DNA from 3 places in the Diaphorobacter sp. C33 genome. Region 1 is predicted to be linked to each of the others. Evidence: predicted binding sites of a transcription regulator. Region 1 holds the regulator's gene; each other region holds the start of a gene.
What was found. Region 1 encodes NrdR, which represses ribonucleotide reductase genes. Its sites were predicted from a motif close to CACNANATNTNGTG; they were not measured.
Positions count from the first base shown of each region.

Region 2: QY917_RS11225 (ribonucleoside-diphosphate reductase subunit alpha) is a predicted target of NrdR. The motif match lies at 1,282-1,295, and genes of this name have one in related genera.
Region 3: QY917_RS14320 (ribonucleoside triphosphate reductase) is a predicted target of NrdR. The motif match lies at 4,294-4,307, and genes of this name have one in related genera.

Region 1 covers NZ_CP129980.1:1,482,268-1,491,925, reverse strand. Annotated here, with positions in the region: gene aroC (chorismate synthase) at 84-1,184, shown strand; gene nrdR (transcriptional regulator NrdR) at 1,261-1,710, opposite strand; gene glyA (serine hydroxymethyltransferase) at 1,723-2,967, opposite strand; ZMP/ZTP riboswitch at 3,002-3,161, opposite strand; gene QY917_RS07040 (lytic transglycosylase domain-containing protein) at 3,206-4,045, opposite strand; gene QY917_RS07035 (DUF748 domain-containing protein) at 4,764-8,468, shown strand; gene QY917_RS07030 (DUF349 domain-containing protein) at 8,721-9,658, shown strand, end outside.
Region 2 covers NZ_CP129980.1:2,357,790-2,367,447, reverse strand. Annotated here, with positions in the region: gene QY917_RS11225 (ribonucleoside-diphosphate reductase subunit alpha) at 1-1,193, opposite strand, end outside; gene ampD (1,6-anhydro-N-acetylmuramyl-L-alanine amidase AmpD) at 1,550-2,149, opposite strand; gene QY917_RS11215 (sigma-54 dependent transcriptional regulator) at 2,130-3,638, opposite strand; gene QY917_RS11210 (PAS domain-containing sensor histidine kinase) at 3,654-5,354, opposite strand; gene QY917_RS11205 (PP0621 family protein) at 5,359-5,589, opposite strand; gene QY917_RS11200 (inner membrane protein YpjD) at 5,586-6,386, opposite strand; gene ffh (signal recognition particle protein) at 6,478-7,857, shown strand; gene miaB (tRNA (N6-isopentenyl adenosine(37)-C2)-methylthiotransferase MiaB) at 7,980-9,326, opposite strand; gene QY917_RS11185 (hypothetical protein) at 9,464-9,658, opposite strand, start outside.
Region 3 covers NZ_CP129980.1:3,050,470-3,060,127, reverse strand. Annotated here, with positions in the region: gene QY917_RS14330 (hemerythrin domain-containing protein) at 1-419, shown strand, start outside; gene QY917_RS14325 (EAL domain-containing protein) at 697-4,026, shown strand; gene QY917_RS14320 (ribonucleoside triphosphate reductase) at 4,322-6,349, shown strand; gene nrdD (anaerobic ribonucleoside-triphosphate reductase) at 6,440-6,631, shown strand; gene QY917_RS14310 (anaerobic ribonucleoside-triphosphate reductase activating protein) at 6,621-7,319, shown strand; gene QY917_RS14305 (hypothetical protein) at 7,442-8,290, opposite strand; gene recQ (DNA helicase RecQ) at 8,482-9,658, opposite strand, start outside.

The DNA.
Region 1 (9,658 bases):
AAAATAGCTGCCAGCGCTTGTCAATCAAGCGCTGGCAGCTATTTTTTTGGTAGTAACAGTGGCTCAGGGATAATCGCACTCCTATGAGCGGCAACACACTCGGTACCCTTTTTTGCGTCACCAACTTTGGTGAATCCCATGGCCCCGCCATCGGCTGCGTGATCGACGGCTGCCCGCCCGGCATGGAACTGTCCGAGGCCGACATTCAGGCCGACCTGGACCGCCGCCGCCCCGGCACCAGCCGCCATGTGACGCAGCGCAACGAGCCGGATGCGGTGGAAATCCTCTCGGGCGTATATGAGGGCAAGACCACCGGCACGCCCATCGCGCTGCTGATCCGCAACACCGACCAGCGCAGCAAGGACTACGGCAACATCGCGCAGAGCTTCCGCCCGGGGCATGCCGACTATGCCTACTGGCACAAGTACGGCCTGCGCGACCCGCGCGGTGGCGGCCGCTCGTCTGCGCGCCTCACGGCACCCACCGTGGCCGCCGGCGCGGTGGCCAAGAAATGGCTGGCCGAGAAATACGGCACCCGCTTTCGTGCCTGCATGACCCAACTGGGCGAGCTGCCCATCCCGTTCGAGAGCTGGGAGCATGTGCCGCACAACCCCTTCTTCGCACCGGTGGCCGACGTGCAGGCCTACGAGGACTACATGGACGCGCTGCGCAAGTCTGGCGACTCCTGCGGCGCGCGCATTCGTGTGCAGGCCACCAGCGTGCCCGTGGGGCTGGGCGAGCCGCTGTACGACAAGCTGGACGCCGACATCGCCCATGTGATGATGGGCCTGAACGCCGTGAAGGGTGTGGAGATCGGTGCAGGCTTTGCCAGCGTGGCCCAGCGCGGCACCACGCACGGCGATTCGCTCACGCCCACGGGCTTCGCCAGCAACAACGCGGGTGGCGTGCTGGGCGGCATCAGCACCGGGCAGGACCTCGAGGTGTCGCTGGCCATCAAGCCCACCAGTTCCATCATCAGCCCGCGCGAGTCCATCGACATCCACGGCCAGAGTACCGAGGTGATCACGAAGGGGCGCCACGACCCCTGCGTGGGCATCCGCGCCGCGCCGATCGCCGAGGCGTTGCTTGCATTGGTCATCATGGACCATGCGCTGCGCCACCGTGCGCAATGCGGCGACGTGGTGCAGGCCGTGGCTCCGATTCCGGCAGTCCGCCTGGGGTGATGGTCAAAAACGGCTGTAGCGCCCGCCCAGTGGGTGCTGCCAGCTATCAATAGAAGAGCAATGGGAGAGCTGCGGCTTACTTGCGGACTTCGTCCACCAGCGCACGGAACTCGTCGATGTCCTCGAAGCTGCGGTACACGCTGGCGTAGCGCACATAGGCCACCTTGTCGAGCTTCTTCAGCTCGCGCATGACCAGCTCGCCGATGCGGCTGGACAGAATCTCGCGCTGCCCCAGGTTGAGCAGCTTTTCCTCGATGCGCTCGATGGCCGAGTCGATCTGCACTGTGCTCACCGGGCGCTTGCGCAGCGCCAGCTTGAACGATCCCAGCAGTTTCTCGCGGTCGTATTCGACGCGGCGGCCGTCCTTCTTGACGACCGTGGGGAAGTTGACTTCCGGTCGTTCGTAGGTCGTGAAGCGCTTGTCGCAGGCGCCGCACTGGCGCCTGCGGCGGATGAAGTCCCCGTCCTCGGAGACGCGGGTCTCGACGACCTGCGTCTCCTGATGGCTGCAAAAGGGGCACTTCATCGCGGTGGTCGATCAGCGATAGACCGGGAAGCGGCTGGTCAGCGCGTGCACCTTGGCGCGCACGGCTTCCAGGTTCGCCTCGTCATGCGGATTGTCCAGCACGTCGGCCACCAGGTTGGCCGTGAGGCGCGTTTCCTCTTCCTTGAAACCCCGTGTCGTGATGGCGGGCGTGCCCACACGAATGCCGCTGGTGACCATCGGCTTTTCGGGATCGTTGGGGATCGCGTTCTTGTTGATCGTGATATGGGCCTTGCCCAGGGCTGCCTCGGCCTCCTTGCCGGTGATGCCCTTGGCGCGCAGGTCCACCAGCATCACGTGGCTTTCGGTGCGACCGCTCACGATGCGCAGTCCGCGCTGGATCAGCGTTTCCGCGAACACCTTGGCGTTCTTGGTCACCTGCTGCTGATACTGCTTGAACTCGGGTGACAGGGCTTCCTTGAAGGCCACGGCCTTGGCGGCGATGACGTGCTCCAGCGGGCCGCCCTGCAGGCCGGGGAAGATGGCGCTGTTGATGGCCTTCTCGCGCTCAGCCTTCATCAGAATGATGCCGCCGCGCGGGCCGCGCAGGCTCTTGTGCGTGGTGGAGGTCACCACGTCCGCGAACGGCACCGGGTTGGGGTACTCGCCCGCGACGACCAGGCCGGCATAGTGGGCAATGTCCACCCAGAAGATGGCGCCGACTTCCTTGGCGATCTTCGCGAAGCGCTCGAAGTCGATGCGCAGGGCGTAGGCGGAGGCGCCGGCGATGATCAGCTTGGGCTTGTGCTCGCGGGCCTTGGCTTCCAGCGCGTCGTAGTCGATCTCTTCCTTGTCGTTCAGTCCGTAGGAGACTACGTTGAACCACTTGCCGCTCATGTTCAGCGGCATGCCGTGCGTGAGGTGGCCGCCCTCGGCCAGGCTCATGCCCAGAATGGTGTCGCCGGGCTTCAGGAAGGCCATCAGCACAGCCTGGTTGGCCTGCGAACCCGAGTTGGGCTGCACATTGGCCGCTTCAGCGCCGAAGAGTTGCTTGATGCGGTCGATGGCCAACTGCTCGATCACGTCCACGTTCTCGCAGCCGCCGTAGTAGCGCTTGCCAGGGTAGCCTTCGGCGTACTTGTTGGTGAGCTGCGAGCCCTGAGCGGCCATCACGGCGGGCGAGGCGTAGTTCTCGCTGGCGATCAGCTCGATGTGCTCTTCCTGGCGGCGGTCTTCGGCCTGGATGGCGGCCCACACCTCGGGATCGGTTTGTTCGACAAGAATATTGCGTTGGTACATGGCAGTCCGATGAACTAAGTGTCCCTTGGCAATCAAGGGCTGCCCAGGCGAACGACGGATCGCTGCGGGGCTGGTGCCTGCCGCGCGGCACGCTCCCCAGTGGTTTGCAGAAAAACGCTGTTTCCTGCCGGTGTCCACGTCAGCGGCGGTGTCCCGGAAGACCTCCGCGCCTATCGCCAGTTGCGTGCCCTGCTAGTGTAGCTGAGCACGCCCTTCATCAGTGCCAGAGTAGGTTCCTTCAGAGGCCGCTCAGCAGGGCCACCTTCTCGCCAGTGGCAGGGGTTGCAGGTGCGGCTTCCGGTGTGGCAGGAGCCTTGGTGGACAAGAGAGGTGGATTCACTGGGCCGGCGGGAGAAACGCCCGTGCGACCATTGGCGACCTGGCGCAGCCGGAAATGCTCCGCCAGTACCTTGGCGGCGTAGCCCCCGTCGTCGGGCAGGTTGGCTGCGCCGACGTAGTAACGCAGCCCGCCCTCCAGCGAGCCGGCGCGCGCGATGCACTCCTGCAGCACCTTCACGCCCACGCGCAGGTTGGCCACGGGATCGAATGCCGCCAGGTGCCCACCAAAGCCTTCGTACTTGTCGGTATGCACGCGCGTCATCACCTGCATCAAGCCTTGCGCACCTACCGGGCTTTGTGCAAACGGGTTGAAGCTCGATTCCACGGCCATGACGGCCAGGATCAAGGTGGGATCCAGTTTGGTCCGCGCGCCGATTTCATACGCCTCGGTGACCAGTGCCGCCAGCGGTTCGGGCGCCACGCGGTACTTCTTGCTGAGCCAGTAGGCCACGGCAGCCTGTTCCCGCGGCAACTCCTTGGGGTTGAGCGCTACTGCCCGCTCGCTTGCGGCAGGCTCCATAGGGAAGCCCACTACGGCTTCCTGGCGGGCCTGCAGCCAGCCCATGAGTTCTTCTTCTCCTGCCTGGCGCAGGTCCGGGCGTGCCGTAAGTGTGATTACGCCGAAGACGACGCCCAGCCCGAGCAGGGCGAAGCCGCTGTGTGTCACTTCCAGAAAACCGTTGATCACATCGGCCGCAAACGTGCGGACGCCGGCAATCACATTTCCTGACGCTGTCATAGCTTTCCTTTCTAAGTCGGCTCCTGAGCGAAGAGCACTGTCGTGGTTGCTCAGGAGTCCGGTCCTGCCAGACGGAGGGGTCTGGGTGGGTATGCCGTTCAGTCCGTTTAGGCCCGTTAGGCCCAGGGGAATCTGTTGACTGTCGTAGCCGAAATCTGTAGCGGCTAGGGTTTTTACTAGGCCTTGGTTGAGGGCTGGCGGATTCTAGGAGGTCTCCAAATTCAAGGTCAACACTAACATTTGAATTTTTTAGAACAAAAAGTTCTGTTCAATCTGTGGGAAAGCACAGATTTTTCGCGCATGTCCTTTTAAGAGGGGTCTGTGCGCAAGCAATTCAACTGCTTGATGAAACAGTCAATTGCATGAAATTTTTCATTGCTAAAAGCTGTTGGAACGCGCGCTCGAATTTGCTATCTTTGAGGCGCCTGAACGATTCAGGCATCCGCCAAACGGGGCGATCAGTGCGATGAATGGCAGACAGTGCCGCGTCACATGAGATCTCCTCCAAGGCAACCCCTGGAGGCAATCCCTTGCCTCCTGCGCTTGAGACGATCCTCTCCCAAGCGCAAAAAGATGGCGAAAGACCGTTGTGTCAGCCGTCAAGCCCGGTGTACGAAGAAGTTCGACACCGGGCTTTCTTTTTTTGCGTTTTTTTACCTGCCTGCGTCAGCGCGGGACCGGTCCCATTGCGTTGGTAGCTCAACAGAATAGGTGCCGCGTGCTGCAAGTCATCAAGAACAACCCCTGGATTCGTCGATTTGCATGGTTGGTGCTGTGCTGGGGCGGCGCGTGGCTGCTCGGTTGGCTGGTGGTCCCTCCGCTGGCGCAGTCGCAGATTGAAAGGCATGCGAGTGAAGCGCTGGGGCGCAAGCTGACGGTCGAACGGGTGGAGTTTTTGCCCTGGACTTTGGAGGCCACTTTGCACGGCGTAGCCCTGGCGTCAAAGGATGGCAGTTCAGAGCAGGTACGGGTGGGCCGCATCTATATAGACGCTGAATTGCAATCCCTTTGGCGGGGCGCTCCAGTGATCGATGCGCTGCAGGTAGACGACCCGGTAGTTCGTGTCACGCAATTGGCCCCAGGGGTTTATGACGTGGACGACCTGCTCGCGCTCATGGCGGCGAAGCCGCAGGGCGAGAAATCAGCCGCGGAGCCGGCACATTTCGCGCTCTTCAATATCGCATTGAAGGGTGGTGTCGTCGAATTCGATGACCGTACGGTGGAGGTGGTGCACACGTTGCGCCGCGTGGAACTGGACGTTCCTTTCCTGAGCAGTTTTTCTGCGGACCGCGAGGTCAAGGTGACGCCGCGCCTGGCTTTTGAGCTCAACGGCAGCACCTTTGATACCTCAGCGATGGCCACTCTCTTCACGGGCGCCAGGCAAGCCGAGGTTCGCCTGCATATTGAGAATTTCGACCTGGCCCCCTTCGGCCGCTACCTGCCGCCCAGCGTGCCGGTGCGGCTCAAGGCGGGGCGATTGGGCGCGGATGTTCAACTAGGGTTCGAGCAGCGGGAGACCCCTCGACTGCTGATTTCCGGGGATGTGCAACTGAGCGGGGTACATGCCACCGATGCGCAGGAGCAGCCTTTGCTGCAATTCGAGGAAATGCGTGCCGTATTCAAGGAGGCGGAGCCCCTGCGGCGCAGGATCAACATTGATCTGCTGGAATGGCGCGGCGCGCGTGCACATGTACGCCGAAATGAGGCGGGTGAAGTAAAGCTTGCGGGATTGCCACGGGCCGACAGGGACGAGCACCCAGCGCCACAGACAAAGGAGTCTGCGGAGCCCTGGCGTGTCCATATCGCCAGGGTGGGTTTGCGGGATGGCTTCATCCAATGGACCGATGCCAGCCTGCCGCGGGGGATCGCCGCGTGGGAGGTGGAAGACCTGCAGGTAGAAGCGTCGTCCATTGCCTTGCCGCTGGAACAGCCCACGCAACTGCGTGCGAGTGCTTCCCTCAGGCAGTCTGCGGCCGCCGGCAGCAGCGAATCCGCGCGATTGGCTGTGCTGGGCCAAGTGAGTGCCTCGCAGGCGCAGGCCGCCCTTTCCATCAAGGGCCTGCCGCTGTCCATCGCTGCGCCCTATCTGGCGGGCGTGCTGCAACCCCGCGTGGAAGGTTCCGTGGATGCGGACCTGGGAATAGCACGGCATGGCGATGTCGTGCTGGCGAAGGTGGCTGCGTTGTCCGTGGATAAGTTGGCGCTGCGTTGCGCCTCCAAGGAACAATGCGTTCCACTGCAGAGCGCAGGAATCAAGGACGCGCCTGAGGATTCACTGGCCGCGTGGAGCCGGCTGGAAGCGGGCAATGCCTGGGTACGCTGGCCCCAGCGCGCCGTATCGGTAGAGCGGATTTCGTTGCAGAGGCCGCGCCTGCTGCTGTCGCGCACTCGCACGGGGGAGTGGATGTTTGAACAGTGGGGCGTGTCGCCCCCGGGGGTGAAGGGGCCCAACGCGGACGCTCCAAAGGCTGCGGGTCTTCCCTGGTCCATGGGGCTGGCTTCCCTGGAGATCGATGGCGCAGCAGTGGCTTTGCGCGACGCGGTAGCGCAGAGCGCCGTAGCGCTGAATGTGTTCGATCTGCAACTGCACGCGCGGGATTTCGCTTATGCGGACGGGCGGGTCACTCCCACGTCATTGCGCCTGGAAGGCCGGGTGGGTGCAGGGAGGACTGAATCCGGGCGATTGCGCTACGAGGGCTCGGTGGCGATGGCGCCCGTTCTGACGGCGCAGGGCAAGGTACGCGCCCAACACCTGCCGTTGCACGCGCTGGAGCCCTATGTAGGGCAGGAGCTTAATGTCGACATCCTCCGCGCCGATGGTGGCTTCGACGGAGACGTGCGCTATGTCCAGGGGAATGCCGGCGCCACTGTTTCGGTCAAGGGGGATGTGTCGCTGGACGAGGTGCGCGTGCGCGCCAAGGCTGGCTTGGACATGCCTGAGGAGACGAAGGCCGGCGAGCGGAGCGTAGGCGCGCGGGGCGAGGATCTGCTGCGCTGGAAATCCCTGGCGTTGCGCGGAGTGGCGATGAATTTGCAGCCAGACCAGCCTGTGTCTCTGGATGTGAAGGAAACGGCGCTCAGCGATTTCTTCGCACGGATCATCGTGCAGGAAGACGGCCGCATCAATTTGCAGGATATTCGCAAGGCTTCGGCAGCGGAAGACGCGGTTGCGGCATCGAACGCTGCGCCCGCCGCTCCGGCAGCGGCCCCTTCGGCTCCGCAGATCCGCTTTGGTCCCGTGGCGCTGACCAATGGGTCAGTGCGCTTCACGGATTACTTCATCAAACCCAACTACTCTGCCGACCTGAGTGCGCTCACGGGCCGGTTGAGCGCATTTTCCTCGGTGTCGCCGGAGGCGGGGGCAGCGCCGCAGATGGCCGACCTGGAATTGCGCGGTCGCGCCCAGGGGACGGCGTCACTGGAAGTCACCGGCCGCATCAACCCGCTGGTCAAGCCCCTGGCGCTGGATATTCAGGGGCGCATGCGTGACCTTGAGTTGCCCCCGTTGTCGCCTTACAGCATCAAGTACGCGGGTCATGGGATCGAGAAGGGCAAGCTCAGCATGGACGTGGCGTACAAGATCTTGCCCGATGGGCAGCTCATCGCCACCAACAAGCTGGTATTGAACCAACTGGCGTTTGGGGAACCCGTGGAGGGCGCGTCCGCCAGTCTGCCCGTGCGGCTGGCGACGGCCCTGCTGGCGGACCGCAATGGGATCATCGACGTGGATCTGCCCATCAGCGGCTCCCTCAACGACCCCGAATTCCGTCTGGGAGCGGTCATCCTGAAGGTCATCGGCAACCTCATCATGAAAGCGATCACCGCCCCCTTTTCCCTGTTGGCTGGCGCTTTCAGCGACGCGGGCGAGCAGGGTGCGGTTCTCTTCGCGCTGGGCAGTGCAGAACTGGATGAGAAGGCCCGACAGCAACTGGACAAAATCGCCAACGAACTGAACAACCGCCCCGCACTGAAGGTCACGGTCGTGGGTTGGGCACAGCCCAACGCCGAGCGGCTGGCATGGAAACGCCAGCGCTTGCGAGACATGGCCGAGGCGCAAAAGCGCAGGGCAGCCATCCGTGCGGGTGAACCTGCGGACAGCATCGCACCGCTCACTGACGAGGAATACCCCGCGCTGCTGAAGGAGTTGTATCGCCGGTCCGACATCCGCAAACCGCGCAACTTCGTCGGCTTGGCGAAGGACGTACCCGTTGCAGAGATGGAGGCCCTGCTGATGCACAACCTGACAATTCCGGACAACGCCATGGCGGATCTAGCCCTGGCGCGAGGGGTGGCCGTGCGGGACTACCTGGCGCAACAGCAAGTCCCGCTTGAACGTTTGTTCGTAGGCGCAAGCAAGCTGCAGCCGGGCGGGGAGGATGCGCGATGGCAGCCGAAGGCAGAGCTTTCTTTGAATGCCCAGTGAGGGGTGCGCGGGATTTTGTAACCTCACAGGGTGTGGCTACCGGTACAGTACCGTTCGAATGCGAGCGCGGTTCCCGCGCCATCCCGTCTATCCCTCAGATTCCTGATCTGGCGCAGCGGGAAGGCGGTGTAAAACCGGGCGAAAATAGCCGCTTGTCCGTGAGCGATGCCCACCTACTGCTTGCGCTGTTGGCGCAAGGTGGCTCGCTTGCACCTTGATAAATCCATGTTCCCTTTTTCTTCACGTAGCAAAATGTCCGACGCATCTGACGCGACCCCGGTCCCTGCCAAAACCAGCGAGCCGCATCCCCTTGATGCGTTGACGGGCGGCGCTTTCTCTGCGGCCACGTCGGGTGAACGCTCGGCACGCATCCGTGAATGGTTGTCCACCCAGCCTGGCGTGGAAAAGCTCCAGGAAGTATTCAAGGAATTGAGTGCGCGGGACAAAGGCGCCGCGCGCGCAGTGCGTGAGCGACTGGACGAGATTCGGCGCGCGGAGGGCCAGGAGGCGATCGCCGCCGAATGGGCAGCCAAGGCCGAAGCGCTGCTCGCGGCCGCCAAGCTCAACATTGCCGACGCGCTCGCCTGGCAGCGCGATGCGGCCAAGGCCGGCGCGCCGCTGTCCCGCGAACCTCTGTCGGTGCTCAAACAGCGTCTGAACGAGCGCGTGAAAACCATCGAAGACCTGCAGCATCGTGTTCAGGTGCAGCGCGAAGCCGCCGTTCTGCTCGCGCAGCGCATCGAAGTGCTCTCCACCAAACCGTGGAAGGATGCGCAGTCTGCGCTGGAACTGCTGAACGCCGATGTCGGCCGCTGGCAGGAGCAGGCCCAGGCACTTGCCGACGACAGTGCCTGGCCCAGCGTAGAAGCGCGTTTTCCCGCGTTGCTCGATGCTTCGCGCACCCAGTTGCTGGTGGTGTGGGAGGCGTTTCAGTCGGCATTGACGCAGGCTGTGCTTGCGGCAGAAGACCCCTCGGCTCCCCTGCCGCCCGTGCCCGTGTGGTCCGACGAACTGCGCCAGGCGCGCGGGCTACCCTCAGAAGCGGGAGCCGCCGCCAAGACGCCTGCCCCCCGCCCATCCAAGCCGCAGGCGACTCCTGAAATGCGCGAGAAGGCCTTGCAGGCCGTTCAGGAGGCCCTCGCCAAGCTGGAGCAGGAAACCGCACAGGGCCATGGCAAGGCCAGCGCTGG
Region 2 (9,658 bases), 880 kb from region 1:
TTACCCAGGCCGCCCGCGAACTTGGACAGCAGGGCGTTTTCCTTGATGGATTCGTAGATGCCCTCCAGCTCGTCGGGCACCGTGGTCAGGTAGCAGCTGGACAGCTGCGAGCGCAATGTGCCGCTGTTGAACAGCGTGGGCGTGCTGCTCATGAAATCGAAGGAGCTGAGCAGTTCGTAGAACTCGATGGCGCGGGCGTTGCGGTCGTCCTCGCGCAGCGCCAGTCCCATGGCCACGCGCATGAAAAAGGTCTGAGGCAGCTCGATGCGCGTTTTGCGCACATGCAGGAAGTAGCGGTCGTACAGCGTCTGTAGGCCAAGATAGTCGAACTGCAGGTCGCGCTCTGCCTTCAGTGCGCTTCCCAGGCGCTGCAGGTCGAATTCCATCAGGCGCGGGTCGAGCAACTCGTTGTCCACGCCCTGGCGGATGAATTGTGGAAAATTGTCGGCGTAGGCCAGGGCCATGTCGGCGGGATTCACGTCGCGGCCTAATACCTCGCGCACGATGGTGTGCAGCAACAGTCGTGCCGTCGCGTAGGTGTAGCCGGGATCTTTCTCAATCAGGGTGCGCGCCGCGAGGATGGATGCCTTGTACACCTCGTCCATGGGTACGCCGTCGTACAGGTTGCGCATGGTCTCCGCGATGATGGGCGCGGCCTGGACGTCCGATCCCAGGCCCGTGCATGCGGCTTCCACCAGGCTCTGCAGGCGCAGAATGTCAAGCTCCACGCGCTGACCTTGGTCCTGTACATACAGGGCCGGCATCTGGGGTAGCAGTTGTTCCTTCTTCTGTGCGCGTTCTTGCGCGCGGCGCTCGCGGTAGAGCACGTAGGCGCGTGCCACCTCATGATGGCTGCCTCGCATCAAGCCCAGCTCCACCTGGTCCTGCACGTCCTCAATGTGGAACGTTCCTCCCGCGGGGCGCGAGCGCATCAGCGCGCGCACGACTGCCCGGGTCAGCTGATCCACCACTTCGCGCACGCTCGCCGAGGCTGCTCCCTGTGCCCCGTGAACGGCCAGGAATGCTTTCATCATCGCCACGGCGATTTTTTGCGGCTCGAAGGGCACCACGGCGCCGTTGCGGCGGATGATCTGGTAGTGCATCAGTGGATGGGCCCCGGTGGGCGTGGCCGACGGGGTGGCCCGCGCAGGCGATGGGGTGTCAACAGGAACGGATAGGGGCGCAGCGTGCATGGAGGTCCTCGGAGGTGTTCGGAGAAATGGCCAGGCGGACGGGCAGTCACCTTCGGCCGGCGAAACGGCGGCGTAGACTGTCGCCGCACACTATATCTAGTGTGTCTTGATGGTTCAAGACACTAGGGGTAGTGTATCCCCGTAAGAGGCTGGCGAGATCGTTTCGTCGTGATTGAACGCCTGGGCCTTCTACTGCCGTCGCAGCCCCCGTAGGATCAGGCCCGCATCCGACGGCTTGAGCCATGGTGCGGCATGCTGGCCGATCTTGCGCGCAAACGCGCGTGCAACTTCATCATGCGGAGTGAAGGCGAGGCGAAGGCGCAAAGTGCGGCAATGCGTCCGCGTGGCAGGAGGGATCAGCACCCCGGCGGAAAAAGAACACCCGTGCCGGCGAAGGCACCATGAAGTACACGCCAGTCAAACCCAGGGCCTGGGTCGTGTTTGCGTTCAGGGGCGATGTGCTCATGCCCTGCGATGTAGCGCACGGGGTAGCGCTGCCGCAGCGCCTTGCAAAGGGTCACAAGGGTGGCGTACTGCGCCTGCTCGAAGCTCCCACCTTCCAGCCCCTCGAGCTCAACGCCGATCGAGTCGTCGTTGCAGGCATCGCGCCCCCGGTAGTGGGAACGGCCCGCGTGCCAGGCGCGTCGGCCCACGTCCACGAACTGCCACAGCACACCTGCGCGCGTGATGAAGAAATGCGTCGACACTTCCAGGCCGCGAATCTGCTGGAAATAAGGATGGGCGCCCCAGTCCAGCTGGTTCATGAAAAGCCGGTGGACATGGTCCCCGCCAAACTGCCCGGGGGGAAGGCTGATGGAATGCACCACGATGAGGTCCACGCTGGCCTGCGGGGGGCGTGGCCCGTGGTTGGGCGAGTCCATGCGTCTCGCATTCGCGAACCAGCCGCCGTGCCAGGCAGGCCGCCGGGCCGCAGGCTCAGGGCTGCGCGTCGCCATGGCTGTCGCCGTCTTGCGGTACCTCGATGTGCAGCCGGGCAATCCGGTAACGGATCTGGCGCAGGCTGATGCCCAGGCGGGCTGCGGTGGCCGTGCGGTTGAAACCCGCCTCGCGCAGGGCGCGCACGAGTATTTCCCGTTCCTGCTGGTCGAGCCAGGCTTGCAGATCGTTGGGCAGGGGCATGCCTTCGCTGATGCCGGACCAACGAGGGGGCGCGTGCGGCTCAGCGGGCTGCGCGATGGCTGGTGCGGACGGTACGGGCTGCGGTAGGGGCGGCGGTGCCTCCACGGTGGAGGCTGGCGCGCCTTCAACGTGCAGCTCATGGCCATCGCTGAGGGCTACCGCGCGGTGCAGCAGGTTTTCCAGCTCGCGCACATTGCCGGTGAGCGGGTGCTGTGCGATGCACCGCAGCGCTTCTTCCGTCAGGCGGGGAACGGCCACACCCGATTCTTGCTCGATACGGGCCAGCAAGGCCTCGCACAGCGCGGGTAGGTCCTCTCGCCGCTCGCGCAACGGTGGGATCAGCAGTTCGATGACATTCAGCCGGTAATACAGATCCTGGCGGAAGCGCCCCGCCTGCACGTCAGCGGCCAGGTCTCGGTGCGTGGCGCTGACGATGCGCACGTCCACGGCTTCTTCCTGCGTGGAGCCCAGGGGCCGTACCGTGCGCTCCTGGATCGCACGCAGCAGTTTGGATTGCATGGGCAGCGGCAGGTCGCCAATTTCGTCAAGGAACAGCGTGCCTCCACGGGCGGCCTGGAAGTAGCCCTCCCGGTCGTGCGTAGAGCCGGTGTAGGAACCCTTGCGCGCGCCAAAGAACTCTGCCTCCAGCAGGTTCTCGGGAATCGCGCCGCAGTTGACGGCGATCAGCGGGCCTTCGGAGCGCTGGCTGCTGGCGTGCAGCGCGCGGGCCACCAGTTCCTTGCCCGTGCCTGACTCGCCACGCACCAGCACGGGGGCCATGCTGCGCGCCACCTTGGCGATGCGCTGCTTCACATTGCGCATGGCTTCGGAGTCGCCGATCAGGCGATCCAGCACAGGATCTTGCATGTCCGGCCACTGCGTGACGTTGCGTGCGCCGGGGCGGGCGGCTTTGGGCGCCGCCAGTACGGCGCCAATACCCTGCACCGCCGAGGCCACCACGGCACGGAATTGCTTCAGGTCCACGGGCTTGGTCAGGTAGTCGAACGCGCCCGCGCGCAGCGCCTCCACCGCGTTCTCGGCCGATCCATAGGCCGTCATGACCACGCAGCGTTCACGCCGCTGCTGGCTGCGCAGGTCGTGCAGCAAGTCCATGCCGAAGCCGTCGGGCAGCCGCATGTCGGTGATCACGACATCGAACTTCTGCGTCTGCAGCTGTTGGCGCGCGCCGTCCACGCTGGCGGCGGTTTCCACGCGGTAGCCTTCGCGCAGCAGGGTCAGCTCATAGAGGGTGCGCAGATCGGGTTCGTCATCGACGACAAGAATGGAGGCGGTGGATGCATTCATGGTCTGTGGGCCGTGTCAGACCACGATTGTGTCAAACAGTGATGTGCTGTCCGCAGGGCGCGAAAGGCTGCGGAAGGTCACAGTGAAGGCGTTTCCCGCCACCTCGCCGCGCGCCAGGCTGCGTGTGGTGCGCTGGTGACCGATGGCCGCCCCGTGGCGCTGGCACAGCTCGCGGCAGATGTACAAGCCCAGCCCGCTGGAGCGGCTTTCGGATGAGAAGAAAGGCTCGAACAGATGCCGCTCCACCGATTTGTCCAGCGGTGCGCCATCGCTCCACACCTGCACGCCGGCCTTCCCGCCGGGGGTGGCGCGCGTCGCGAGGCACAGCGAGTCGGGTTCGGGCCCCTTGTAGCGCAATGCGTTGTCCAGCAGGTTCACCAGCACGCGCCGCAGGTGCTCGGCGTCGAACTCCACCTGCGCCGCGCCCGCGTCCAGTACCAATTGCCCCTGCCGGCGTGCGGGGTCCTGCGCCGTCCAGTCGTTCCACACCTGCTGCACGGTGGCATCCAGTGCCACGGTGGAGGAGCTGGCCTGGTGGATCTGGTGCTGCACGCGCGCAATGTCCAGTACGTCTTCCGTGATGCGCACCAGCCGGTCGGCGTTTTGGCGCACCATGTGTGTCAGGCGCTTCTGTGTGGGGTCGTCCAGGTCTTCGTCCAGCAGTTCGTTGGCTTGCACGATCGCTGCCAACGGGTTGCGGATCTCATGTGCCACGGCGGCTGACATGCGCCCCATGGCGGCCAGCTTCTCCGTGCGCAGGCGCGCTTCCATCTCGCGCAGGTCGTGCAGGAACATCACGCACAGCGGCTCCCCCGGAGAGTCGTCCGGGGTGTCCTGCGTGTGGGTGAGCCATGCGCGCACGCGCAGGGCCATGGGGATCTGGCCATCGTGCAGGACGTTGACATCGGCATGCTGGGGACGCTCCATCTGGAAAGTGGCGCACGCCAGATCCATGAGGGGTTTGAAGGCCGCCGTGTGGGTGAGCGTCAGGGAGGAGTCTCCGGAGATCTTGTGGCCGAGCATCAGCAACGCCGCAGGGTTGGCCAGGCGGACCTGGCCATGCAGGTCCAGCACCAGCACGCCATCGGCCACGTGCTGCATCACCAGGGCACTGACCGCGCGGTGGGTGCGCGCATCCATCTGGCTGCGCCGGGCCATCTGCTGCTCGCTGGTGAGCTTGGCGGCCAGCAGATGCACTAGATAGGCGACGATGAAGTAGCCGGTGCCTGTTAATGCCGCCTGCAGGTAGCGCTGCGTGCCGTCTCCGGCGCCGCCGTATGTGCCTAGCCACCAGGCCCAGGCCAGCAGCAGCAGCGTGGCGCCGGCCGTGGTTGCCAGAGCCAGAGTCAAGGATCCCAGCACGCCTGCCATCAGGACCGGAAGCCCGAACAACGGCGTGAAATTCAAGCCGCCCGACTGCTGCAGCGCCTGCAGCACGCTGACCAGCAACAGATCCAGCCCGATGGACGGCAACCACTGGATGCCGGGCCGCGGATCAGGGACGGCGCCGTGCCCCCACACCCGCAGCGCCACCGTGGCCACCAGGTAGCCCAGGCAGATGCTGAACAGCAGCGGTTCGCCGGCCTGGTTGAGTGCAATGCCCAGCAACTGCAGCAGCAGCAGCGCCAGCGCCACCATCACGCGCGCTGTGAGGAAGGCATTCCACAGGCGATGAAAGGGCAGGGGAGAGGCGGCGGCTGCCAGCTTGGAGGGCATTGGCTCAGGCGGGCCCATGGTCCCGGTGGGCGGTGCTGCAGTACATATGCGCCCCCCCGGGCACGGCATCGCCACGTGGCAGGTGCACGCCGCAGTGGGCGCAGCGCACCATGTCCTGTGGCGGTGCGATGGACGGGCGCTGGGTGTTGCCTTGCCGCGGCGCAGACGCACGGCGCTGCGCGCGCCACACCGCGTAGACCACGGCCAGCACAGCGAACAGGACCAGGTATTTCATGTCGCCCGCCCCAGCACCACTTCCATCACGAAGCGCGAGCCCACGTAGGCCAGCAGCAGCAGTGCAGTGCCTGCATACAGCACGCGCACGGCGCTGCGGCCGCGCCAGCCAAAGCGCGAGCGGCCCAGCAGCAGCACTGCGAAGGTGATCCAGGCCAGCAGCGAGAACACGGCCTTGTGGTCCCACAGCCAGGCGCGGCCGTAGAGCTGCTCGCTGAACAGCCAGCCCGCCACCAGCGTGGCCGAGAGCAGCACAAAGCCCGCCGTCACGAAGCGGAACGTGAGCCGCTCCAGCGTCAGCAGCGGCATGCCGCTGTGCGAGTCGGCAGCCAGGCGCATCTGGCGCTCGGCACGGCTCATGAGCCAGGCGTGCACCACCGCTGCGGCAAACAGGCCATAGCATGCAATGCCCAGCGTGAGGTGCAGCGGCAGCCAGGGCGAGGCGGATACGTGCAGTGGCCGGCCCGGAAACAGCGCTGCCACCAACACGGCCGCGCCGCCCAGTGCGCACAGCACCCAGCGCGCGCGCATCTGCGGAAACAGCTGCCGCTCAACGGCGTAGGTGGTCAGTACCAGCCAGGCCGTCATCGACAGGGCGGCGGCAAAGCCGAAATGCGGCGTGCTGCCCAGCAGGCTCCAGACCAGCGCAGCGCCATGCAGCATCCAGGCAGGGGCCATGATGGCCAGTTGGCCGCGGCCTGTGGAGGTGCGCGGCGCCAGGGCCGCCGCCAGCGCGTAGGCGGCGGCGGTGGCCAGGGCGAGCAGCCAGCCGAGCGGGGAAGCACTGGGTAAAATCATGGGTTCGCAGTTTAGCCTTTCGCCCCTGGTCGTCGGGGCTGTGCCATCGGCCGGCATTACGCCCGGGCCGGTGCATCTGGAGCATTTGGCCATGGCCTCCGCACTCACCGAAAAACTCACCCGTCTCGTCAAGGAGATGCGCGGCCAGGCCCGCATCACCGAAGCCAACGTTCAGGACATGCTGCGCGAGGTGCGCATGGCCCTGCTGGAGGCCGACGTGGCGCTGCCCGTGGTGCGCGACTTCATCGCCCGCGTGAAGGAAAAAGCCCTCGGCCAAGAGGTACTGGGCAGCCTGAAGCCCGGCCAGGCGCTGGTGGGCATCGTGAACAAGGAGCTGGCCGCGACCATGGGCGAGGGCGTGGCGGACATCAATCTCAACGCGCAGCCGCCGGCGGTGATCCTGATGGCCGGCCTGCAGGGCGCGGGCAAGACCACCACCACGGCCAAGCTGGCCAAGCACCTGATCGAAAAGCGCAAGAAGAAGGTGCTGACCGTCTCGGGCGACGTGTACCGCCCCGCCGCCATCGAGCAGCTCAAGACCGTGACCAAGCAGGCCGGCGCCGAGTGGTTCCCCAGCACGCCCGACCAGAAGCCGCGCGACATCGCCCTTGGAGCGCTGGACTACGCCAAGAAGCACTTCTTCGACGTGCTGTTGGTGGACACTGCCGGCCGCCTGGCCATCGACGAGGTGCTGATGCAGGAAATCAAGGACCTGCATGCCGTGCTGACCCCGGTGGAGACGCTGTTTGTCGTCGATGCCATGCAGGGCCAGGACGCGGTGAACACCGCCAAGGCTTTCAAGGAAGCGCTGCCGCTCACGGGCATCGTGCTCACAAAATTGGACGGTGACTCGCGCGGCGGTGCGGCGCTGTCGGTGCGCCAGGTGACGGGCGCGCCGATCAAGTTTGCCGGCGTGTCCGAAAAGATCGACGGCCTGGAGGTGTTCGACGCCGAGCGCCACGCGGGCCGCATCCTGGGCATGGGCGACATCGTCGCGCTGGTCGAGCAGGTCACGGCCGGCGTGGACATGGAGGCGGCGCAAAAGCTCGCCGCCAAGGTCAAGAGCGGCGACGGGTTCGATCTGAACGACTTCCTGGCCCAGTTGCAGCAGATGAAGCAGATGGGCGGCCTGTCCAGCCTCATGGACAAGCTGCCCGCGCAGCTCACGGCCAAGGCCGGTCAGGTAGACATGGACAAGGCCGAGCGCGACATCCGCCGCAAGGAGGGCATCATCTGCAGCATGACGGCGCTGGAGCGCCGCAAGCCCGAGCTCATCAAGGCCACACGCAAGAAGCGCATCGCCCAGGGCGCCGGCGTGCAGGTGCAGGAGGTCAACCGCCTGCTCAACGAGTTCGAGCAGATGCAGGGCATGATGAAGAAGATGAAGGGCGGCGGCCTCATGAAGCTCATGAAGAAGATGGGCGGCATGAAGGGCGGCCTGCCGGGCATGGGAGGCATGCCGCGGTTCTGAACAGGGGAGCGGTGACCGCTCCTATAAATAGAGCTGCTTGCGCTGGTATTTCAAGGATTTCAGGTGGAAAACCATCTGAAATCTAGGAATGGCAAGCGCTGGTAGCTATGTTTTTTTGATGATTATCCGGCCGCGGTCGTGATCTCGCCCGTCACCACCTCGCCGCGCAGCGTGTAGGTACGCGCCTCGGTGATCTTCACGTCGATCATCTGGCCGATCAGCCGCTCGTGGCCGGGGAAGTTGACCACGCGGTTGCATTCGGTGCGGCCCATCAGCTCGCTGCCGTCGCGCTTGGATACGCCCTCCACCAGCAGACGCTGCACCGTGCCCACGCGCTCCTGGCTGATCTCCAGGATGTTGCGGTTGATCACGGCCTGCAGCTCCTGCAGGCGGCGCAGTTTCACCTCATGCGGCGTGTCGTCGTGCAGGTTGGCGGCGGGCGTGCCGGGGCGCGGGCTGAAGATGAAGCTGAAGGAGTTGTCGAAGCGCACGTCGTCGATCAGCTTCATCATCTTCTGGAAGTCTTCCTCGGTCTCTCCCGGGAAGCCCACGATGAAGTCGCTGCTCATCGCCATGTCGGGGCGGATGGCGCGCAGCTTGCGGATAGTGCTTTTGTATTCCATGGCCGTGTAGCCGCGCTTCATCGCCATCAGGATGCGGTCGCTGCCGTGCTGCACGGGCAGGTGCAGGTGGCTCACCAGCTTCGGGATCTTGGCGTAGGCCTCGATCAGGCGGGGTGTGAACTCGTTGGGATGGCTGGTGGTGAAGCGGATGCGCTCGATGCCGGGGATTTCGGCCACGTACTCCAGCAGCAGCGCAAAGTCGGCTTTCTCCGCCGTGTCGCCCATGGCGCCCAAATAGGCGTTCACGTTCTGGCCCAGCAGCGTGACTTCGCGCACGCCCTGGTCGGCCAGGCCGGCGACCTCCACCAACACGTCCTCGAACGGGCGGCTGACCTCTTCGCCGCGCGTGTAGGGCACCACGCAGTAGCTGCAGTACTTGGAGCAGCCTTCCATGATCGACACGAACGCGCTGGCGCCCTCCACGCGCGCGGGCGGCAGGTGGTCGAACTTCTCGATCTCAGGGAAGGAAATATCCACCTGCGGCCTGGCCTTGGCGGCACGGGCGTTGAGCAGATCGGGCAGGCGGTGCAGCGTCTGCGGGCCGAAGACCACATCCACGAACGGGGCGCGCTTGATGATCTCCTCGCCCTCTTGGCTGGCCACGCAGCCGCCCACGCCGATGAGCACGCCCTTGTCCTTGAGGTGCTTGACGCGGCCGAGGTCGCTGAACACCTTCTCCTGCGCTTTCTCGCGCACCGAGCAGGTGTTGAACAGGATCAGGTCGGCTTGCTCCGGGTCGTCGGTGGGCTCATAGCCCTGGGCGGCGCCCAGCACATCGGCCATCTTGTCCGAGTCGTACTCGTTCATTTGGCAGCCGAAGGTCTTGATGAAAACTTTCTTGGACATGGCTTGTGTCTCTTCAATCTCGCGAAAGACCAGCCACCGCGGCGCAGGCGGCAGCGGGGCGGTTGCGGGCTGGCCAGCGGGGCCGGCGAAACGCGAACGCGCGCCGGGCTTCAGCGCGCTGGATCAGCGCGGGTGTGTCAGCGCAGCGCGGCGGGCTTGGTGTCCCACTCGAAACGCACGTTGGTTTCGGTGTCGCTGCCCTTGCGGGGCAAGGCGGCCTCGGCGGGCGTGAGGATCCAGGCGGTGAGCAGCATGCCCGTGCTGGCCTCGGTCACGTAGTTCACCTTCAGGGGCTTGCCCTGCACGGTGTGGGTCATGACCAGCGCGTTCTG
Region 3 (9,658 bases), 1.6 Mb from region 1:
TCGACCGCTTCAAGCACGAGCACCGGGACATCCTGGGCCAGATCGCCACCCTGCGCCAGCTGGCACACAGCGGCGTGGAGCACAACGCGACGGCGATTGCACAGGGCATCGTGGCCATGAGTTCCACCATCAAGCTGCACCTGGCCGTCGAGGACCGCCTGTTGTACCCCGCACTGCGCCAGGGCGCCGACGCGGAACTGGCACGCCTGGGCGAGCAGTTCCAGCGCGAGATGGGCGCGATTGCCGCGGCGTACATGGACTTCGCACGGCGCTGGAACACGCCGGAGCGCGTGCGCACCGACGCCGAGGGTTTCCGTGCAGATGCCAACACCGTGCTGCGCCATGTGTACGAACGCATGCAGCGCGAAAACCGCGACTTCTACCCGCGCATCGAGGCCGAGGAGGCCCTGGCGCATTAAGGTTCGCTCTATTTTTCATAGCTGTTAGCGCTTACCTGTAGAGCACTGCAGCTCGAAAACGTTTCCATCGGCAAGGCCTTAGGGGCACCTTGCTTTTCAGCCGGCCTTGTGCCGGCTTTTTTTTTGCGCCGCGCGGGCCCCTCCGCGGCTGCCGGCGGGCTTGTCGTTTTTCTGGGGCGATCGCCCGCACAATCACTGCCGTGATGTAACGTCTGCCTACATTTGCACGGGTACCGCGTCCACGCGCCCCTGGCATCGACCCACCACCACGCCGCACATGATGCACCCCGCCCACCGCCAGGAGTTCCGCCAGTCCCTCATCTGGTTCGCTGTGCTGCTGGTCAGCCTGTGGCTGTTGAAGACCCTGCCCGCGCCAGACGCCGCGCGCGGCATGGCGGGCTACTTGCCGCTGCACACCGCGATGGAGGTCGTGTCCATCGGCGTGGCGGCAATGGTGTTCAGCATCAGCTGGGCCACGCAAAGGTACCGGCCCAACGGGCGGGTGCTGGTCCTCGGCCTGGGGCTGCTGGGCGTGGCGGTGCTGGACCTGACCCACAGCCTGTCCTACGCCGGCATGCCGGACTTCGTGACCCCCAGCGACCCGGAAAAGGCCATCAACTTTTGGCTGGCCGCGCGCGCGCTGGCGGCGCTGGCCCTGCTGTGGGCCGCGTTATGGCCCCACCGCTGGAATGAATGGCTGGGCCGCCGCTCACGCTACGCGGGGCTGTTGTGGGTGGCGTTGCTGGTGGGCGCGGTGCACTTTGTGCTACTGGGGCATCCGCAGTGGCTGCCCCGCACCTTCACGCCCGAGGCAGGGCTCACGCCCTTCAAGGTCCGTTTCGAATACGCGCTGGCAACCGCGTACGTGCTGGCGGGCGTGGGCTTTCTCACGCAACTGCGCCATGCGCGGGAGTTCGGCCTGTCGCACCTGGCGCTGGCATCGTTCACCATGGCCATGAGCGAGATCTTCTTCACGCTCTACGCCAACGTGACCGATGTGTACAACGTCGCCGGCCACTTCTACAAAATCCTGGCCTATGGCTTCCTGTACCGCGGCCTGTTCGTGGAAACGGTGCAGATCCCGTACCTGGACCTGCGCGCCGCCGAGGCCCGGCAGCGCGCCACGCTGAACACGCTGCCCGACCTGCTGTTCGAGGTGGACCGCAAGGGGGCCTACCTCGCGGTGCACGCCAACGAGACCAGCAAGCTCATGACCCCGCTGCCCCAGTTGCTGGGAAAAACGCTGGACGAGGCGCTGCCGCCGGCGGCGGCCGCGCAGTGTTTCGAGGCACTGGCGGAGGCTGAACGCACGGGCATGAGCCGCGGCCAGCGCATCACGTTGCCGCTGCCCCTCGGCGAGCGGCATTTCGAGCTGTCCGTCTCCCGCAAATCCGCGGTCGCGGGCCAGCCCGACACCTTCCTGATGCTGTCGCGCGACATCACGCCCACCGTGGAGAACGAGGAGCGCATTCGCTCCGAGGCCGGCCTGAACGCCGCCCTGCTGGACCTGCAGCAGCACGACATCCACCAGCCCGAGGCAGACCTGCTGCGCCGCGGCCTGGCGCATGCCCAGACCCTGACCGGCAGCGCGCTGGCCGTGCTGTACTTCGTGCACGACGACGCACGCGGCACCTCGCTGGCCGCCTGCTCGCACGAGAACGCCCCGCCCGACATGCCGCCGTGGGAAACCGCCCTGCGCGAACGCCGCGCCGTGGTGACGAACGCGCCGCACGATGCGGCGGCTGGGAGCGCACCGGGCGGCGCGACGGCCCGCTGGGCTTGCGTGCCCGTAGTGGAAGGCGGCAGGCCGCGCCTGCTGCTGGGCGTGGCCGGCAAGGCGCAGGACTATCACCCACGCGACGCACAGGCGCTGCAGACCGTGGCCGACGCCCTCTGGAAGCACACGGCCCAGCGCCGCCAGGAGGCCGTCATCCACCGCCTGTCGGAGGCGCTGGACCAGAGCCCCAGTCCGGTGGTCATCACCGACATCGACGCCAGCATCGTCTACGTCAACAAGGCCTTCAGCGAAGTCAGCGGCTACGGCGCACAAGAGGTGCTGGGCCGCAACCCGCGCGTGCTGCAGTCGGGACTGACGCCGCGGACCACCTATGCCGATATGTGGACCAAGCTGCCGCGCGGCCTGCCCTGGCAGGGCGAACTCATTAACCGCCGCAAGAACGGACAGGTCTACACGGAAAACGCCTCGCTTTACCCCGTTCGCGACGTGTTCGGCGAAGTGACGCATTACGTCGCGCACATGGAGGACATCACGCAGCGGCGCGAGGCGGAGGAGCGCATCCGCGCGCTCTCCAACTACGACACGCTGACCGGCCTGCTCAACAAGAAAGCCTTCGACGAACAGTTGACGCAAGCCATCGACCGCGCCGACGCAAGCCACGAACGGGTGTCGGTGCTGTGGTTCGACCTGGACAACTTCAAGCTGGTGAACGAAACCCTGGGCCACGCGGCCGGTGACGAACTGCTGTTGGAGATGGGCAACCGGCTGCGCGCCTGCCTCGCGCCGCACATTCCCGTGGCGCGCTATTCGGGCGATGCGTTCACGGCCATCGTGCCCCTGGCGGACCAGGCGGCGGTGGCGCTGCTGGCGCAGGATGCGCTGGCGCAGCTGCAGACCACGCTGCAGATCCACGGCCATGCCGTTTCGGTCAGCGCGTCGGCCGGCATCGCCGTCTACCCCGACGACGCGCGCACCGCCAGCACCTTGGCGTCCGCCGCGGAAGTGGCGATGTACCGCGTCAAGCAGGACGGGCGCAACGGGCTGCGCTTCTTCGCACCCGAGATGCAGGCGCACACGCAGCGTTCGCTGGAGCTGGCCGCTGGCCTCAAGGACGCGGCGCACCGCGGCGAGTTGTTCCTGGTGTTCCAACCCCAGCGCACGCTGGGCAGCGGCGCGCTGGCGGGCGCCGAGGCGCTGCTGCGCTGGCGCCATCCGCGCTGGGGGCTGGTGTCTCCGGCCGAGTTCATCCCGATCGCCGAACAAAGCGGCTCCATCGTGGCCATCGATTTCTGGGTGGTGGAGCAGGTGGCGCAGCAGTTGCGCGCCTGGGATGCCGCGGGCCTGCCGCCGCTGGTGGTGGCGGTGAACGTATCGGCTGCGCAGTTCGCGCGGCCGCACTTCGTCGAGGAGCTGGTGCGCATCCTGCAACGCATGGACATTTCACCCCAGCGCATCGAGGTGGAGCTGACCGAGGCCGTCGCGCTGAAGAACCCCGAGCAGGCCGAGACCACCATCCGCCGCCTGCATGAGGTGGGCTTTCGCGTGGCGCTGGACGACTTCGGCACGGGCTATTCCTCCATGAGCTACCTCAAGCGCTACGCCATCGACAAGCTCAAGATCGACCAGTCCTTCGTGCGCGAACTCGCCCACCAGGCCAGCGACCAGGCCATCGTGACGGCCATCATCAAGATGGCCCACAGCCTGCGCATGGCCACCATTGCCGAAGGCGTGGAGACGGCCGAGCAGGCCGCGTTGCTGCAGGCCTGCGGCTGCGACGAAATGCAAGGCTACTGGTACAGCCGGCCGCTGGAGCCCGCCGCGTTCGAGGCCTTTGTGCGCAATGCGCAGGCTGGCGTCGAGTTGGCCTGACACGCGTCGCGCCGCACGCAACCCGGTTGCTACTGTTTTAATAGCTTCCAGCGCTTACCCCTCCAGCGCCAGAAGGCCAAAAGGCGTCAAACCCTCCACGGCGCCCCGATCCCCCGCCCAGCCTCTCGGGCGCGGGCCTGCTGCGGCCCCACCCCGTGGCACGCGGGCCACAAGCCGCGCACCGCACCCCCCCTCTGCACAGGCCCTTTTCTGCCCTGCGGTTTGTGCCTGATCAAACTACCTATAGTGTTTGATAGGTATGGTGAACACTATATGTAGTGTTTTAAGGGTTGCCATGACACCACCATCTCCGATCGTCGCCAGCCTGCCGCGCGACGTCATCCAACGCAACGGCGAGCGCACGCCTTTCGATGCTGTGCGCATCCAGTCGGCCATCGCCCGGGCCGGCCAGGCCACGGGCGAGTTCGGCGAGGACGAGGCCCGTCTGCTCACGGCGCAGGCCACCAAGGTGCTGATCCACCGCTTCCATGGCGAGGCGCCGGCCATCGAGCAGATCCAGGACGTGGTGGAGCAGACGCTGATCGCCGCCAACCATCTGCAGACCGCGCGCGCCTACATGGCCTACCGCCAGCGCCACGCCACCCTGCGCGCCGACCGGCAGACGCTGGTGCATGTGGAAAGCTCCATCAACGAGTACCTCACGCGCGCCGATTGGCGTGTGAACGCCAACGCCAACCAGGGCTACTCGCTGGGCGGGCTGATCCTGAACGTGGCAGGCAAGGTGACGGCCAACTACTGGCTCTCGCACGTCTACGCGCCCGAGATCGGCGAGGCGCACCGCAATGGCGACATCCACATCCACGACCTCGACATGCTCAGCGGCTACTGCGCCGGCTGGTCGCTGCGTACGCTGCTGCACGAGGGGCTGAACGGCGTGCCGGGCAAGGTGGAGGCGGGGCCCCCGAAGCACATGAGCTCCGCCGTGGGGCAGATCGTGAACTTCCTCGGCACGCTGCAGAACGAATGGGCGGGTGCGCAGGCGTTTTCGTCCTTCGACACCTACATGGCGCCCTTCGTGCGCAAGGACGGCATGGACTATGCCGCCGTGCGCCAGTGCATCCAGGAGCTGGTCTACAACCTCAACGTGCCCTCGCGCTGGGGCACGCAGACGCCGTTCACCAACCTCACCTTCGACTGGACCTGCCCCGAGGACCTGCGTGAGCAGGTGCCGGTGATCGGCGGCGTGGAGATGCCGTTTTGCTACGGCGAGCTGCAGGCCGAGATGGACGTCATCAACCGCGCCTACATCGACGTGATGACCACGGGCGACGCCAAGGGCCGCGTGTTCACCTTCCCCATCCCCACCTACAACATCACGCCCGATTTTCCGTGGGAGAGCGAGAACGCCGTCGCCCTGTTCGACATGACGGCCAAGTACGGCCTGCCGTACTTCCAGAACTTCATCAATTCCGAGCTGTCGCCCAACATGGTGCGCTCCATGTGCTGCCGCCTGCAGCTGGACCTGCGCGAGCTGCTCAAGCGCGGCAACGGTCTGTTCGGCAGCGCCGAGCAGACCGGCAGCCTGGGCGTGGTCACCGTCAACTGCGCACGCCTGGGCTATCTGCACGCGGGCGACGAGGCGGCCCTGCTGGCGGCGCTGGACCGCCTGCTGGAACTGGGCAAGCAGAGCCTGGAGGTCAAGCGCAAGCTCATCCAGCGCCTGATGGACCAGGGCCTGTTCCCGTACACCAAGCGCTACCTGGGCACACTGCGCAACCACTTCAGCACGCTGGGCGTGAACGGCATCAACGAGATGGTGCGCAACTTCACCGGCGGCGCGCACGACATCACCAGCGACTGGGGTCACCAGTTCGCCCTGCGCCTGCTGGACCATGTGCGCGCGCGCATCGTGCAGTTCCAGGAAGAAACCGGCCACCTCTACAACCTGGAGGCCACGCCCGCCGAAGGCACCACCTACCGCTTTGCCAAAGAAGACAAGAAGCGCTGGCCCGCCATCCTGCAAGCCGGCACCGAGGCGCAGCCGTACTACACCAACTCGTCGCAGCTGCCCGTGGGCTTCACCGACGACCCGTTCGAGGCGCTGCAGCGGCAAGAGGCGCTGCAGGGCAAGTACACCGGCGGCACGGTGCTGCACCTGTACATGGGCGAGCGCATCTCCAGCGGCGCTGCCTGCCGCGAGCTGGTGAAACGGGCGCTCACCCACTTCCGCCTGCCCTACATCACCGTCACGCCCACCTTCTCCATCTGCCCCACGCACGGCTACTTGGCGGGCGAACACCCGTTCTGCCCGCGCTGCGACGAGGAGCGCCTGGCCGCCAAGCGCGCGCGGCTGGCGGCGTGATTTGAATGAAATTTGCCTCTAGCGCTTATGTAGCAAGCGTCAAAAGCTATTGTTTTTGAAGTTCTTCCACCACCAACCCAGGAGTTTGTCATGACCCACTTTTCCGCCACCGAGAACACCGCCCTGGCCACCGCCGTGCAGCTGACCGACGCCGAGCGCCAGCCCTGCGAGGTCTGGACGCGCGTCATGGGCTACCACCGCCCCGTGGCCAGCTTCAACACCGGCAAGCAGGGCGAACACAACGAACGCCAGTTCTTCGCCGAGCCGGGCCGTGCCTGCTAGGACCAGCCACACCGCCGCCCAGGCGCTGCGCGTCGGCGGCATCACGCCGCTGACCACCATCGACTTTCCCGGCAGGCTGGCCGCCGTGGTGTTCTGCCAGGGCTGCCCCTGGCGCTGCGGCTATTGCCACAACGCCGGGCTGCTGGACGCGGCCGCACCCGCGCCGCACCGCTGGAGCGAAGTGGAGCAACTGCTGCACACGCGCCGCGGCCTGCTGGACGGCGTGGTGTTCTCGGGCGGCGAGCCCACGCTGCAGGCCGCCCTGCCCGACGCCCTCGCGCGCGTACGCGCCCTGGGCTTTGCCACCGGCCTGCACACGGCCGGCATGTACCCCGAGCGGCTGCAGGCCCTGCTGCCGCTGCTGGACTGGGTGGGCCTGGACATCAAGGGGCCGCCGGCACATTACGACGCCATCACTCGCACGCCGGGCAGTGGCGACCGCGCTTGGGAGTCGCTGCGCTGCGTGCAGGCCAGCGGTGTGGATTACGAGTGCCGCACCACTTGGAACCCGACTCTTTTCCCGCCTGCCGATCTCGTCGGCCTGGCACATACCCTGGCAGACGCTGGTGTTACACACTGGGTTGTCCAACGCTGCCTAGCTGCGGGCGATGTTCCCTCAACATCGCCCGGCCCCCTCCAGTTTTCGGGAGTAGAGGAGCGTTTTAAGTCGCTCACTTGGCGAGGCTAGTCGCCTCGAAGGTGGCAGCCCGCTGCTCCTATGAGTACTTACGACCCGGGAAAGCGGTCCTTCCTCAAGCCGCACCTCCCATTACATGCCTCTACTTACTCAGGATACTCATGCCGGTCAGCTCATTGCAGTGAGCTTTGGGTAGCCAGATCGCTCAAGGCCTGCTCCAGCAGCGTGATGTCGGGTTGAGATTGCTCCGCTTCTTTAAAAACAATACCGGTACCAATCGTGGAAGGCGTGGTCAGGCGTCGCACTGATACCAATTGCTCGGTCATGGAGCCGCTCGCGTTCAGCAAATAGCCTTCGCCCTCGTTGACGCTGTATACAAACAAATAACCCCGTTGCAACTGACCCTGAGCATTCAATCTCACGCACAGTACGCCGCCGGCCGCGTTACCGCTAGTTTGATGCTCACAGCCGAACAATCCGTCGGATGAGGCAACAATGCCATTTCCTGTATTAGTGGCTGGCCCACTGACAGTCAGGTTCGCCACTTCCGCTGTGAGACCCAATGGTCCGAAGGACGTGAAGTTCCATATGCCTCGAAGACTAGGCGCGGCAAACGGATACCCAAAATTGAATCGTGCAATCGCCTTCTCAGTTTCTCCGGGGAGGGTAACAAACCCGGTCACGCCGCTAGTGAAACGGAATTGGGCAGTACCCGCGTTACCGGCTTCTTGTCCTGAGAGAGGACCGCTGCCCAAGTGGCGGCCGCCCGCATAGCGCATCAGGGGCGCTGAAACTTGATTGTCGACAAGTCTGCCAGTGGCTAAATAGAAAGTCGGGTGTCCGTTATTTTCGTATGCATACATCTGCAGGACGAAAACGTCATTCTGAACATCAATTGCCAATCCACGACCCGGCTTTCCGTCCAGTTCGGACGTTACGACCCATGTGCCAGTCTGTGGCATGAAAGCATGCACCCAACCGGCGCCTAGCAGTGCGGCCACAGTGATTATTTTCTTGAACATCGCCTGAACTCCTTGGACAACCTCCCAGCGAGGCAGTGTCGTTATAGCAGATGTGTCAATTTGTTTCTTTGACGATACCGGCTAAATGCGTCGCTCGTGACTCGGCAGACATACCGCTGCTTTCCCACCAAAGCATCCTGCCCCCAACAGGAGGCTGTCTCATTTGCGCAGGCTTGCAACGAAGGCCACTGTCAGGCCGCGCCGCACACCCGCAGCACTTCGGCGCCGTACGCCTCCAGCTTTTTCGCACCCATGCCGCTGATGCCCTGCAGATCCTCCAGCGTGGCCGGGTTGCGCTCGGCAATGGCGGCCAGCGTGGCGTCGTGGAAGATCACGTAGGCCGGCAGGTTGTGCTCGCGCGCCACCTCGGCGCGCCAGGCCTTGAGGTTGATGAAGCGCACCTGGGCATCCTGTCCCAGGTTGGCCGCTGCCACCGGCGGGGCGCTGGCACGGCGCGGCTTCTTCGGCCCGGCTGCGGCCGTGGTTTCGCGCAGCAGCACGCTCTGTTCGCCGCGCAGCACGGGGCGCGATCCCTCGGTCAGCGCCAGCGTGTCAAAGCTGTGGCCGCCCTCGGTCGTGACCTTGTGCAGCCCCACGGCGCCGGCGGCCAGCAACTGGCGCAGCACGCCGCGCAGCTGCGCCTCGGAATACTGTGCGCCCAGGCCGAAGGTGGAGAGTTTTTCATGGCCGAACTGCTGGACCTTGTCCGTCGCCTTGCCGCGCAGGATGTCCATGATGTGGCCCGTGCCGAAGGTCAGGCCGCTGGCCTCGTGCACACGGTAGATGGTGGACAGGAGCTTGCGCGCGGCATCCGTGCCGTCCCACACGGCCGGCGGGTTCAGGCAGTTGTCGCAATTGCCACAGGGCTCGGATGTCTCGCCGAAGTAGCCCAGCAGCCGCACGCGCCGGCAGTCCGTGGCCTCGGCCAGGGCCAGCAGCGCATCCAGCTTGCCGCGCATCACGGCCTTGAACTCCTCGCCCGCGGGGCTCTCGTCGATCATGCGGCGCTGGTTCACCACGTCCTGCAGGCCGTAGGCCATCCAGGCGTCGGCGGGCAGACCGTCGCGGCCTGCGCGGCCGGTTTCCTGGTAATAGCCCTCAATGTTCTTGGGCATGTCCACATGGGCCACAAAGCGCACGTCGGGCTTGTCGATGCCCATGCCGAAGGCGATGGTGGCCACCATCACGATGCCGTCCTCACGCAGGAAGCGGTCCTGGTTCTGCTGGCGCACCTCGGCGGGCAGGCCCGCGTGGTAGGGCAGCGCCGTCAGGCCCGCATCGCACAGCGCCTGGGCGAGTTCCTCCACGCGCTTGCGGGACTGGCAATAGACCACGCCGGCCTCGCCCAGGTGCTCGCGGTCGATGAAG